One region of the Bartonella sp. MM73XJBT genome, then DNA from elsewhere that is predicted to be linked to it. Evidence: predicted binding sites of a transcription regulator. Region 1 holds the regulator's gene; each other region holds the start of a gene.
The links. The regulator LexA, encoded in region 1, represses DNA repair genes until DNA is damaged. The targets are predictions, from matches to a motif close to TGTTCNNNNTGTGTTCNG.
Positions count from the first base shown of each region.

Region 1 (4,916 bases):
CAGGGCAGCACGGACAACGCCGAAAAGGTAAGCTTTCTGATTATGGTGTACAGTTGCGTGCTAAGCAGAAATTAAAAGGTTTTTACGGTGATATCTCAGAAAAGCAATTTCGTAAAACTTATGCAGAAGCTGCTCGTCGACGTGGTGATACTGGTGAAAATCTTATCGGACTGTTGGAATCGCGTTTAGATGCTGTCGTCTACCGTGCAAAATTTGTGCCAACCATCTTCGCTTCTCGCCAATTTATCAATCACGGTCATGTCAATGTTAATGGTCGACGTACAAATATTCAATCATATCGTTGTAAACCAGGTGATGTTATTGAAGTTCGTGAGAAGTCAAAACAGCTTGTTTTGGTGTTGGAATCTGTGCAGTTAGCAGAGCGCGATGTGCCTGAATATATTGAAGCCGATCATAAACAGATGAAAGCAATCTTTACACGTGTTCCTGCTTTTGCAGATGTTCCTTATGCTGTGCAAATGGAACCCAATTTGGTTGTTGAGTTTTATTCTCGTTAAATTCTTTATGGGAGTATTGCTCTTTTGCTTTTGATTATATGCTCGGAATTTGCTTTATAGTCCTTAAAGCTAATGAATAATTCTTATGGATGGTGCTATATTAAGTTTATTGTTATATTTTATAACAATTGGCTTCTATAGCGCCATTTATTTTCATCTTACGGCTCCACAGCGTATCGGTTTATACTGTGTAACCTCTCTGTCCTTCTCTCTATCATTCTTATAGAACAAGCTCTTTATTGTGCAGGATATGATATTATGGATAATAGTTCAGTCGAATATCAAACAATGCAAAAGAATGTAGAGAAAACTGATTTTTTAGCCAGAGAAATCACATCACCAGCTGCCGATGATTGTCATCCGATATTTAGGAAAGCTCCTTCAACTGTAGAGTTTAATAAGCTGCGTAAACGACTTTTACGTCACATACGGCAAGCATTAGATGATTTTTCCATGCTTTCTTCAGGAAAAAAATGGCTTATCGCTTTATCAGGTGGAAAAGATTCTTACGGTTTACTCGCGCTTCTTTTGGATTTAAAGTGGCGTGGTTTTTTACCTATTGAAATTCTAGCTTGTAATCTTGATCAAGGACAACCAGGCTTTCCAAAACATGTTCTTCCAGATTTTTTGACCTCTTATCAAATTCCATATCGTATTGAATACCAAGATACTTATTCCATTGTTACAGATAAACTAGCAGAGACACAAACATATTGTTCGCTTTGCTCGCGGTTACGGCGTGGTAACTTATACCGTATTGCACGTGAAGAGGGATGTTCTGCATTAGTTCTTGGACATCATCGTGATGATGTTTTAGAAACGTTTTTTATGAATTTATTTCATGGAGGCCGATTAGCAGCTATGCCTGGAAAACTTATGAATGATGAAGGGGATCTTTTTGTTTTGCGTCCTCTTGTTTACGCAGCTGAAGAAGATATGGAGAAATTTTCACAAGCAATGCAATTTCCTATTATTCCCTGCAATCTTTGTGGTAGCCAAGATGGTTTACAACGCAATGCAATGAAAGAAATGTTAAAGGATATCGAAAGAAGAATGCCAGGACGTAAAGACACTATGATTCGTGCTCTCACAAATGTTCGTCCAAGTCATTTGCTCGATAAAAATATTTTTGATTTCAAAAGCTTATTATAAAGCTGAATTTTTTAGCACAATAACTCTAGCTTTCTCTTTAAACTGCAATACCATAGAGATCATAAGCATCTGACTTTTCGATTTTGACAGTGACAAATTCACCAACACGGAGGGGGCGTCGTGATGATATATGTACAACACCATCTATTTCTGGAGCATCATATTGGCTACGACCTTTAGCAATTTTTCCTTGACTTTCATCAATGAGAATTTGAAGCCTTTTTCCGATTTTTTTCTTTAAAAGATGGGTGGAAATTTGTTGTTGTTTTGCCATAAAGCGATGCCAGCGTTTTTCTTTCACTTCTTCAGAAAGACTTTCTAATCCCAAATCATTTGCAACAGCGCCTTTTACTTCTTCATATTTAAAGCATCCAGCACGTTCAATTTTTACTTCTTCTAGCCATTCGAGGAGTATATTAAAATCTTCATTTGTTTCGCCTGGAAAACCAACAATAAATGTTGATCGTAAGGTGAGATCTGGACAAATTTTTCTCCAGTTTTCAATTCTACGATTTGTTTTTTCCATAACAGCAGGGCGTTTCATATTACGTAAAACAGTTTGTGATGCATGTTGAAAAGGAATATCTAAATACGGAAGAATTTTTTTAGCAGCCATAAGCTCAATAACTTCATCCACATGAGGATAAGGATAGACATAGTGCATGCGTATCCAAATTCCCATATCACCCAGTTCGCGACAAAGATCAAAAAATTTGGTTTTTACGATACGATCTTTCCAAGGACTTTCGAGATATTTAAGATCAATGCCATAAGCACTGGTATCTTGAGAGATAACCAAGAGCTCTTTTACACCTGCCTGTACAAGTTTTTCGGCTTCACGAAGAACTTCATTGATGGGGCGTGAAGTAAGATTACCGCGCAGAGTAGGGATGATACAAAAACTACATCGATTAGAACATCCTTCAGAAATTTTTAAGTAAGCATAGTGGCGAGGTGTTAAGCGAATACCTTGCGGGGGAACTAAATCAATAAAGGGATCATGAACTGGGGGAATTGCTGTATGAACAGCTTCTATAACACTTTCATAGGCTTGTGGCCCTGTAATGGCTAATACATGAGGATGTGCTTGACGAATAACATCAGGATCAGCACCAAGACACCCCGTTACAATAACTTTTCCATTTTCTTTGAGAGCTTCATCAATATTAGCTAATGATTCATTTCGGGCAGAATCAAGAAACCCACAGGTATTTACAATAACGACATCGGCTCCTTGATGCTTCCGTGAAATTTCATAACCTTCAGACCGGAGTCTGGTAATAATTCGCTCAGAATCTACTAATGCTTTTGGACATCCGAGGGAGACAAAGCTAATACGAGGTGCTGCCATTAATCAATCCTGTAATTTTATAACGATTACATTTTATCTGCTGTTTTTACTATCTATAAAGAATAAAAAGGCTCTTTATCTTTAATACATATGCAATAGAATTTATTAGAAAATTATTCATTTTCTTGCTCAAAAATTTTATTGAGTGAATATGTATTATTACTGATTATGGCACAATAACAAAATTATCAAATCATTTTTTGATCAATGTATGAACGTGCTCAGTAGTTTTTTATCTTTTAATATTTGCGAATAAGTCCGATAAGTTTACCTTGTATCTGCACACGCTCAGATCCATATATGCGTGTTTCGTAGTGAGGATTTGCCGATTCTAGCTCAATAAAGGCTCCTTTACGTCGATAACGTTTTAAAGTTGCTTCTTCTTTATCAATGAACGCCACAACAATTTCACCTGATGTTGCTGTACTTTGGCATTTAACAATTATAGTATCTTTATCAAGAATACCAGCCTCAATCATAGAATCATCTCTGACTTCTAAAGCATAGTGCTCACCTGAGTTAATCATATCTTGTGGTAAAGAAAGCGTATCTATTTGTTGTAATAAAGCAGAGACCGGTATACTTGCAGAAATGCGGCCCATAATGGGAATAGTAACATTCTTTTTTTCTTCTGCCTCGAAGTTACTAAAATCAGTAAAGTTTTTTGATATTTTTCTTTTATTTTTCTCTATCATAGTGGGAGAAAGTTTACGCGCTAAAGAAAGATTAAATGTTATTTTATCGGGAAGTCGTATCACCTCAACTGCGCGGGCTCGATTTGGCAAACGACGTATAAAACCTCGTTGTTCTAAAGCTATCATAAGTTTATGAATGCCAGACTTTGAAGAAAGCTCCAAGGCAATTTTCATTTCATCAAAGGAGGGAGGAATGCCAGTTTCTTTCATATGATTATGAATGAACAACAGTAGCTCATATTGTTTACATGTTAGCATTCAATATTCCAATCATAAGCATCCCAAATAAGAAAAAATAAATATATTTGCAAATATTATACATATTTTTTGAGATAAAATTTAAATATTATGTTTTAATTTACTTTAATTAAATTTAATATATTTTCTCTATTATAATAGATAATAATAAATTTACTACTATTCATAGAATGAAAAATATTTCAAAATATCTTTTAAGATTTTAAATAAAAAATATTATCGTAAAATAAATCCTATAATCAATTTAATAAAAATAGTTATATCTCTTTCAAAAATAATTTTAATTATATTGTAATTTCTATCATAAAGAATTAAAATAAATAGTATTACATTCATTTAATAGAGACGATAACTTATTTGCCAATATTTCACGAAAGTTAAATTTCTCATGAAGAGAGTATAATACCTCTCTTACGGTAAAGCTATACTTTCTTTTGATCTATACATTAAATTATAAAACGAATCATAGCATTGATCTATTTGTTACTTTTTTGATTCTTTATTAACTCAAGTTGACTGTTTTTGTACATTTCCTGTTCTTTTTATTATTTCGAAATATGCAACTTTTTCATGCTGTAAAAGTCATGATGCATTTTATCTTGATCATTTTTTCTTTTATTCAAATTTAAAACAGGGGAAAAATTGTATTCACAGTGAAGAGAAAAGACAGAAAAGTATTGATAACTGAACCGAATAATAATATTTTTTTTCGAAAGGTGTTGACCAAATGAAAAGTCAACCGTATGTTTCACTCACTTTCGACAAGCAAAATGGCTTGTGTGGGAGCGCGTAGCTCAGCTGGTAGAGCAACTGACTTTTAATCAGTAGGTCCAGGGTTCGAATCCCTGCGCGCTCACCAAATTAATAGCTTATATAAAAGTTCAAAAACTTTGCTTTCTTTTTATAGTTTGAAGTTTTTTGTTAATGTATTGTTTATTATTT
Region 1 is NZ_JAQISY010000002.1:134,405-139,320, forward strand. It holds gene rpsD (30S ribosomal protein S4) at 1-518, shown strand, start outside; gene ttcA (tRNA 2-thiocytidine(32) synthetase TtcA) at 777-1,670, shown strand; gene rimO (30S ribosomal protein S12 methylthiotransferase RimO) at 1,708-3,021, opposite strand; gene lexA (transcriptional repressor LexA) at 3,261-3,974, opposite strand; tRNA gene PVV69_RS01350 (tRNA-Lys) at 4,758-4,833, shown strand.

Region 2 (4,916 bases), on a different contig from region 1:
ATAGTAAGTCAGGCCGTAAGTTGAATCGGACGGCTAGTCACCGTAAAGCGATGTTTGCTAATATGGCGGTTTCGCTGATCGAGCATGAGCAAATTGTGACAACGCTTCCAAAGGCTAAAGAAATTCGTCCTATCGTTGAGAAATTAGTGACGCTTGGTAAGCGTGGAGGTTTGCACGCACGTAGACAAGCAATTTCTGCACTTCGTGATGCGGGGAAAGTTGCGAAGTTGTTTGATACGCTTGCACCACGTTATGCAGCACGTAACGGTGGATATTTGCGCATTATGAAAGCGGGTTTTCGTACCGGCGATAATGCTCCCATGGCTGTTATAGAGTTTGTTGATCGTGATATTGATGCCAAGGGGGCTGTAGATCGTATGCGTACAGAGGATACTGTAAATCAAAAAGAAACTTCTTCATAAAGATAGAGTATTTTGTTTTTGTTGAATTTTGGAAAGACCGCCCTTCTAGGCGGTTTTTTTATGAGCATTTGGACGTTAACTTCGTTTAATAGATAAATATGAGAGAAAGTTACAACATATTGAATTGGTTGTTTTTTATAATATTTATGACTTAAATAGTTGTTTTTCTTTTTCATTATAAATATTAATAAAGAAATCTCGAGTTTAGAAAGGATGAGAAAGTGTCTTATCCTCTTAATATTTAAAGAGTGAATTATTTTTTAGGAGTGAATAATGAGATATTCTCTTTTAGCGTGGCTTTTTTTTGCTATTATAACACAATTATCATTTCATTGTGCTTATGCTCAAATTCCACAAACACAAAAAGAAATTACACTTTCATTTGCTCCTTTAGTGAAAAGAACTATTCCATCTGTTGTCAATATTTATGCAGCTCGACAAATCAGAGCACGTTCACCTTTTGCGGGTGATCCATTTTTTGAGCAGTTTTTTAGTCGTTTTCAAAATAATCTGCCTGTGCGCAAGCAATCTTCGTTAGGGTCTGGAGTGATTGTTGATGCACGTGGTTTGATCGTTACGAATTACCATGTCATTAAGGATGCAAGCGAAATTAAAGTTGCTCTTTCTGATGGACGGGAATTTGAAAGTAAGGTTATGTTAAAAGATGAAGCAACGGATATTGCGGTGCTTGAAATTAATGCAAAGGATGCACAATTTCCTGTTCTTTCTTTGGGAGATTCTGATGCAGTTGAAGTTGGCGATCTTGTTTTAGCAATTGGTAATCCTTTTGGTGTTGGTCAGACGGTTACAAGTGGTATTGTTTCAGCGCAAGCACGTACGCGTGTTGGTATTTCTGATTTTGACTTTTTTATTCAAACGGATGCTGCCATTAATCCAGGGAATTCTGGTGGAGCGTTGATTGATATGAAAGGACAGTTAATTGGAATTAATACAGCTATTTATTCGCGTTCAGGTGGTTCTGTGGGGATTGGTTTTGCTATTCCAGCAAATCTTGTAAAAGTGATGCTTGAAACTGTTAAACGTGGCGGAAAGTATTTTGTTCCTCCTTATATTGGTGCATCTTTTCAAAATGTTACAGCTGATATTGCTGGTGGTTTAGGTTTAGAACGTCCCTATGGTGCTCTTGTTATCGAAGTTTTCAAAGATAGTCCTGCTGCAAAAGCTGGTTTGAAAGTCGGTGATGTTATTTTGAATGTGCAAGGGATGCGCGTTGAAAGTCCAGATGCTCTTGGATATCGTTTGATGACATCTGGTATTGGGCATAGCCTTGGTTTAGAATATTTGCGAAGTGGAAAAGTCTTAAAGACACAAATAACTGTTTCATCAATACCGGAAACGGCATTTTCAAAATCTGAAAAAATTACAGGAGATAGTCCTCTTTCGGGTGCTGAAGTCTTAGATTTAACACCGCAAAATAGTCGACATTTTCGTGTTCCTCTCTCTGCAAAAGGTGTTGTGATTACCAATCTTGATGAGGCGAGTAATGCTGCTGGAATTTTTCGTCCAGGAGATATCTTACGTACTGTTAATGGCTATAAAATTCAAACGGTTAGTCAGTTGAAAAAGATTCTTATGCAAAGTCACGCCAATATGTGGCAATTGGAATATGAACGTGATGGTATGTATATTCGCCAATTTATTCGCTGAGGTTTTTTTTGAATAAAGATTTTTTTACTTCATCTTCTCATCTCCAGGTTCATAAAAATCGGCCGCTTGCAGAAAAAATGCGTCCTCGTTCTCTTAATGATGTCGTAGGACAAAATCATTTACTTGGAGAGAAGGGAGTACTGTCACGCATGTTGGCAGCCGGTTCCATGAGTTCGATGATTTTTTGGGGACCTCCAGGAACTGGGAAGACAACGGTTGCACGCTTGTTGGCACTTGAAACAAATTTCGTTTTTGAGCAAGTTTCTGCTATTTTTACTGGAGTTTCAGAGCTTAAGAAAATTTTTGAAGTTGCACAGACGCGTTTTATGTCCGGATGTCAAACACTTCTTTTTGTTGATGAGATTCATCGGTTTAATCGTGCGCAGCAGGATAGTTTTCTTCCTGTTATGGAAGATGGTACTGTCATTCTTATAGGGGCAACCACACAGAATCCTTCCTTTGAACTTAATGCTGCTCTTCTTTCCCGTGCTCGTGTTTTGACATTTCTTGCACATGATCATGAAGCTTTGGGCATGCTTTTAAAACGTGCTGAAGAGGTGGAAGGAAAGATTCTTCCTGTGAGCGATGATGCTAGGGATATTTTGATAAGGATGTCTGATGGTGATGCACGATCAGTGTTAACATTGGCAGAGGAGATTTGGTCTGTTGCACGAGAGGGGGAGATATTTGATGCTATCGCTTTGCAAGAAGTTATTCAGCGTCGTGCACCGATTTATGATAAAGGGCAGGAGGGACATTATAATCTCATTTCAGCATTGCATAAATCTGTTCGGGGATCTGATCCTGACGCTGCGCTTTATTATTTAGCACGTATGTTTGATGCCGGTGAAGATCCTCTCTATATTGGGCGCAGATTGGTGCGTATGGCTGTTGAAGATGTTGGTTTGGCAGATCCACAGGCTCTTGTCATTTGTAATGCAGCAAAAGATGCTTATGATTATCTAGGCTCGCCAGAGGGAGAATTAGCTTTAGCGCAAGCATGTCTTTATGTTGCAACTGCACCAAAATCAAATGCAACATACCTCGCCTATAAAGCAGCTATGCAGTGTGCTCGCCAAAATGGTTCTTTGCCTCCTCCTAAACATATCCTAAATGCGCCTACAAAATTTATGAAAGAAGAAGGATATGGGCGTGATTATCGTTATGACCATGATGAACCAGATGCGTTTTCAGGACAGGAATATTTTCCTGAAAAACTTGGGCGGCAGAGCTATTATCAACCCGTTGAGCGTGGTTTTGAGCGTGAGATTGCTAAGCGTCTTGAATGGTGGAAGAAATTGCGCCAAAAACGAGCCGATCAAAAATGAAATTTCCATTGAGATAAGGTCTTTATGACAACAGAGCTTATTTTACATCCGTGATGTGATGGTCATTCTATTAACAGTTTAGGTTATGCTTTAAACAGGTATCATTTTTTCGAAAGAGAGTAAAAAACTTTCTTTTTTTGTATAAAAATTTATATACGCTTAAAACTTAAGTTTAAGAAATATTTTATCTCGCTTTCATTCATGAGCTGCTTTGTATAAGAAGCATGAGAGTGGCTGTGTATAACGCACTGTCTTTAATTTTTTTTCTTTTTTCGCAGAGAAGATATAAATCTACTGAGTTTTGCTCCTTTATGGGAGGTATTTTATTGGAGAGTATTTTGTGTCATAAGATTAAGGAATGGCAAATTCTTTTAGTGTTGGTCATGGGATGTTGTCGACACAATGTGGGGAGTGGAATGAAATAGTCTGTGAACATCTAAACTCAAGACTTTAGTTAAGTTAAAATAACAGTGTACACTTTGTGTTTGGTTATTATGAATCGTCAAGGATATAATCGTGGATAAAACAAAAGCTCTCGATGCTGCTCTCGCTCAAATTGAACGTTCTTTCGGTAAAGGCTCCATTATGCGTCTTGGGCAAAAGGAGCAGGTTGTTGAAATTGAAACAATCCCAACGGGATCTTTGTCCTTGGATATTGCTTTAGGGGTTGGTGGATTACCGAAAGGGCGTATTGTTGAGATTTATGGACCAGAAAGTTCTGGAAAAACAACATTAGCTCTTCATGCAATTGCTGAAGCACAGAAAATTGGTGGAATTTGTGCTTTTATTGATGCGGAGCACGCTCTTGATCCTATTTATGCACGCAAGCTTGGTGTTGATTTAGAAAACTTATTTATTTCTCAGCCAGATACGGGTGAACAGGCGTTGGAAATTACAGAAACATTGGTACGTTCTGGTGCTGTTGATGTGCTTGTTGTTGATTCTGTAGCAGCTTTAACACCACGTGCAGAAATTGATGGTGAAATGGGTGATGCTTTACCTGGATTGCAAGCTCGCTTGATGAGTAAAGCTTTGCGGAAACTTACAGCGTCCATTTTCCGCTCTAACTGTATGGTGATCTTTATTAATCAAATTCGCATGAAAATTGGTGTGATGTTTGGTTCTCCTGAAACAACAACAGGTGGAAATGCCTTAAAGTTTTATGCCTCTGTTCGTTTAGATATTCGCCGTATTGGCTCCATTAAAGATAGAGATATGATTGTTGGCAATCAGACCCGTGTTAAAGTGGTCAAAAATAAATTGGCACCTCCATTCAAACAAGTTGAGTTTGATATTATTTATGGTGAAGGTATTTCTAAATTAGGTGAGTTGATTGATTTGGGAGTTAAAGTTGGTATTGTGGAAAAATCTGGATCTTGGTTCTCTTATAATTCTCAGCGTTTAGGACAGGGGAGAGAAAATGCGAAGCAGTTTTTACGTGAGAACGCGGAAATCGCTGCAGAAATCGAGACAGCTTTGCGTCAAAATGCTGGTTTGA
Region 2 is NZ_JAQISY010000014.1:14,092-19,007, forward strand. It holds gene rplQ (50S ribosomal protein L17) at 1-422, shown strand, start outside; gene PVV69_RS05940 (DegQ family serine endoprotease) at 696-2,090, shown strand; gene PVV69_RS05945 (replication-associated recombination protein A) at 2,099-3,418, shown strand; gene recA (recombinase RecA) at 3,935-4,916, shown strand, end outside.
Region 2: a site for LexA is predicted at 3,890-3,907, ahead of recA (recombinase RecA). Genes of this name have one in related genera too.

Region 3 (3,840 bases), on a different contig from region 1:
CAGTTAAAAATCAAAAAACATCTCCAAAATATCAACTCACCAATCAAACAATTCTTCGTGAGGGTAAAAAACTTTATCGCATTAAGGCGTTAAGAGATTTTGGTGATGTTAAAGCTGGTCAACTTGGTGGCTATATTGAATCTGAAGAAAATCTTTCCCATGATGGTAATTGCTGGGTTGGTGATCAGGCCATTGTTGTGAGCCCTGGTCGTGTTTACGAAAATGCGCAGGTTTATGGCAATGCAGGTGTTGGTGGTTTTGTATATGGTAATGCTCGCGTCTACGATTCAGCAAAGGTTTTTGCCAATGCCCATGTGTATGATAATGCCCATGTTTTCGATAGTGCAAAAATTGTAAGTAAAGTGCATGTTTATGAAAATGCCAATGCATGTGGCATGGCTATTGTTACTAAGAATATTTGTGGTGACACAATGAAGAATGTTTATACAGAACGCCTTTCTCCTGCTGGTGAAATTTGCTTTGTTATGTGTAGTCCTCATAGGAAAACAGCTTAAATAACGGCGCGGGCGCGGCGGGGGCGCCTCCTTTAAAACATCTCATCTCATTTAAAAAATTAACGAATATTAGATTAGGGAGCGACCTATGACCAATACAACTGTATCTAAAAAATATGAACTTACTGATGAAATAAAAGAAGTTAAAGACCATCTCTATGGTAGAGTTAGAACACTTTATCGCATTAAAGCTTTAAGAAGTTTTGGAAGTGTTAAAAAAGGAGATTTAGGGGGCTTTATTGAAAGTGAATACAACTTATCACATGATGGCAATTGCTGGGTTGGTGATGATGCCAAGGTTTATAATGCTGCTATGGTTTGGGGGCATGCGAAGGTTTTTGAAAATGCAATAATTTGTGATGAGGCGTGTGTTAATGGGTTTGCGAAGGTTTACGGTAATGTACGTGCTTATGGAAAGGCAATTATTGGTGGCAGGGCGCGTGTTTTTGGAGATACGCAACTTATTTTGGGGGCATGGGTTACAGGAAGAAAAGAGATTTCTACAGGTTTAATATCCTTTTGTAGATAGATAAAGACTGTAGAGGAATTGATTAAAGCGGCTGTGGCGTCTAAAAGATAGAATTAAAAGAAAGCCGCGTCATTTAAAACACGGCTTCTTTTATTAAAAACCATTATTGACAAGGACAATTCATTATGAAAACGATTAATGAATTACATATTTTGTGTATAAACGCAATGGCGTTTTTATCAAATTGCATCATAAAACAGATCATGCTATACTTAATTCGCAACGTTATTCTAGCGTTGTTTTTTAACCGTTCTCTAGATTAAAAACATTTATTATCTTAAGTATCAAAAAAAAGCCGTGCCAATTGATTTTGACACGGCTTTCATTTTGTTGTTTTGCAATGCATACTAGCGTCAAATAAAATACTACATATTGTGGATAAAGGCAAATGTATTTTAATTCTATTTGCATCTTAAAACAGGCTATGCTAATATAGAAATCGATTTAAGAAACTGAAAACCTTGTCCCTCTTTTTGAGATGGCAAGGTTTTTTTATATCACCTTATCATAACCTTGCTTTTGAATGCTCAAATCTTAAGAAAAGCAAAGAATAGCCAATAAAAAAACCGCGTCAAAATTAATCGACACGGCTTTTTTACACGCTTTCTGTTATTCCATTATCCAAGAGTGGACGAATATCTCTATATTAAACAATCTGTGTAAAAAGGCAAGCCATTTAAAAAATAAAAAATAGGATTCACATTGTAGATTCAATAGGTTACAATAATTTGCGTTTGTAAATACAACCCGTAATGTGTTATACTATTGTCAGTTGTAAATTTGTTTTGTTGTTACGTGTCATTTCCCCCATAAAAGGATATAAACCGCATGTTAAATAAAGTGATTTTAATTGGCTATTTAGGGGCTAATCCCGAAAGCAAAACAATGCCATCAGGTGGTGAGGTGGTCAATTTTCGTTTAGCAACGTCTGAGAGCTATACAGAAAAGGCAACCAATAAGAAAATCCAAAAGACAGAATGGCATTCCATTGTGGTTTTTAATCCACATTTGGCAAAAATAGCACTTCAGTATCTTAATAAAGGCAGCAAGGTCTATATAGAGGGGCAGTTACAAACCCGTAAATGGCAAGATAAAAACGGTGTTGAACGTTTTGTAACAGAGATTGTCTTGCCACAATACAAAGGCGACTTAAAGCTTTTAGATGGCAAAAATGATGATGATCAAGAGCAGTCGTCCCCTTATGACAGAAGCTTTCACAGACCTCTTGATATGCCTACAGTACCAAATGACAGCGTTCCTTTTTAAGAGGGTATGAGTGAAAAAAAATAAAAAGAGGGGACGCCCTAAGATTAAAGGGAAGATAAGAGAAGCTAATGGTCGTATATCACGAGCAAAAGCGCCTCGTGAAGCCGTTGATAAATTGGCAATAGAAATGCGTGCAAAGCGCTTCTGTTTAAGCTTACAAGAGGCAAAAAATCCGCTTTCTGGTACCTATATAGGGCGGCTGTGTTTACAAGGTGTGCTTACACAAGAGCAATATGACGCCGCACAACAGTACCTACAGATAAGAAATGATTACCTTTGTGCAAAAGGCTTGCCTAATGCTATTTATGACGAAATGCCATCATCTGCAGATGATAAAGCAAGAGACAAATGGGTAGAATTTGCAACAGAACGATTTTTAAATACGCAAGAGGTAATAAAAGAAGCGCAACATCTCTATAGACAGTACAATCTTTACGCTGCGCTACAGTACCTTGTTATAGAGGATCAAGAATTACCGCATCTTGTAAGCTCACTACGTGTCGTTCTTAATGCGCTTTATAAATATTGGAAATAACGGCGCTGTAACAAAACAGTGACCGCTCCCTTGTAAAAGGGGTCAGGTGCGAAGAGGTGGCTTGCTGCCTCTTTCGCTTTTTATAGATCATTGCATATCGCTCTTAATGCTCTTCAAAATATTTTTCAAAAAATCATGTAATTATTAACGGATATCCCTTAAAAGTTTATATAGTATTTCCATTTGATAGTCTAGTTTTTCAAGTTCTTTCCTATTACTAGCCATAAAATTTCGAATTCCGGAAAGACGTTCCAGAATTTCTGATATGTCTGTATAGTTTTTAGATTGTCTTGCCTTAATTAAATTTTTCATTTCCGTTATTTCATTTGTCATACCCTCGGTTAAAACACGCGATAAACGCATTCGTTCTATAATTATATCGTGCCATTGTTGCATCATGTTGGCATGTTGTTCAAGTTTATGCTTTGCTATACGCGAAGTATTTGCGAACCATAAAGAGTTGCGGAAAGCGCTTTCCCACCAGTTATCTACATCAAACATATACTTACGGATCGCACTCTCTCGTTCTATAATTTCTTTTGAACAGAAGAACTCATTGGAATTAGCATATCCATTTGAAGGGGATATAAGATACGTTATCAAAAGTGCGATACTTAATACGCTTCTAAATAAAGATTTTTTTATAAACATCATTTTTACCTTTAATATACGTAATATACACTTTATCTGTTTAACAGATTCCCTTTAAATTTATCAATATGTGTTATTTTTGTGTTGACAAAGTGATGCAAATCGTATTTAATGACATTGCTGTACTTAGGCGTATTGTGTCTAAATGAGGGTGATGTACAGTCTAAAACCCCGTAAATGCGGGGTTTTTTATTATCTGGAGGGAGGAATTTATGACATCAGAAAACACACAACAGGTTTTACAACCGACCAAAAAGTCTCTGCCTCCTAATGCTGGTCAAGGGCGTGTTAAAGGTGTGCCCAATAAGAATACACGTCTTCTTAAAGAGGCAATTATTAAAGCT
Region 3 is NZ_JAQISY010000034.1:188-4,027, forward strand. It holds gene PVV69_RS08185 (hypothetical protein) at 1-515, shown strand, start outside; gene PVV69_RS08190 (hypothetical protein) at 604-1,044, shown strand; gene ssb (single-stranded DNA-binding protein) at 1,873-2,310, shown strand; gene PVV69_RS08200 (hypothetical protein) at 2,321-2,845, shown strand; gene PVV69_RS08205 (hypothetical protein) at 2,990-3,499, opposite strand; gene PVV69_RS08210 (hypothetical protein) at 3,709-3,840, shown strand, end outside.
Region 3: a site for LexA is predicted at 1,815-1,832, ahead of ssb (single-stranded DNA-binding protein). Genes of this name have one in related genera too.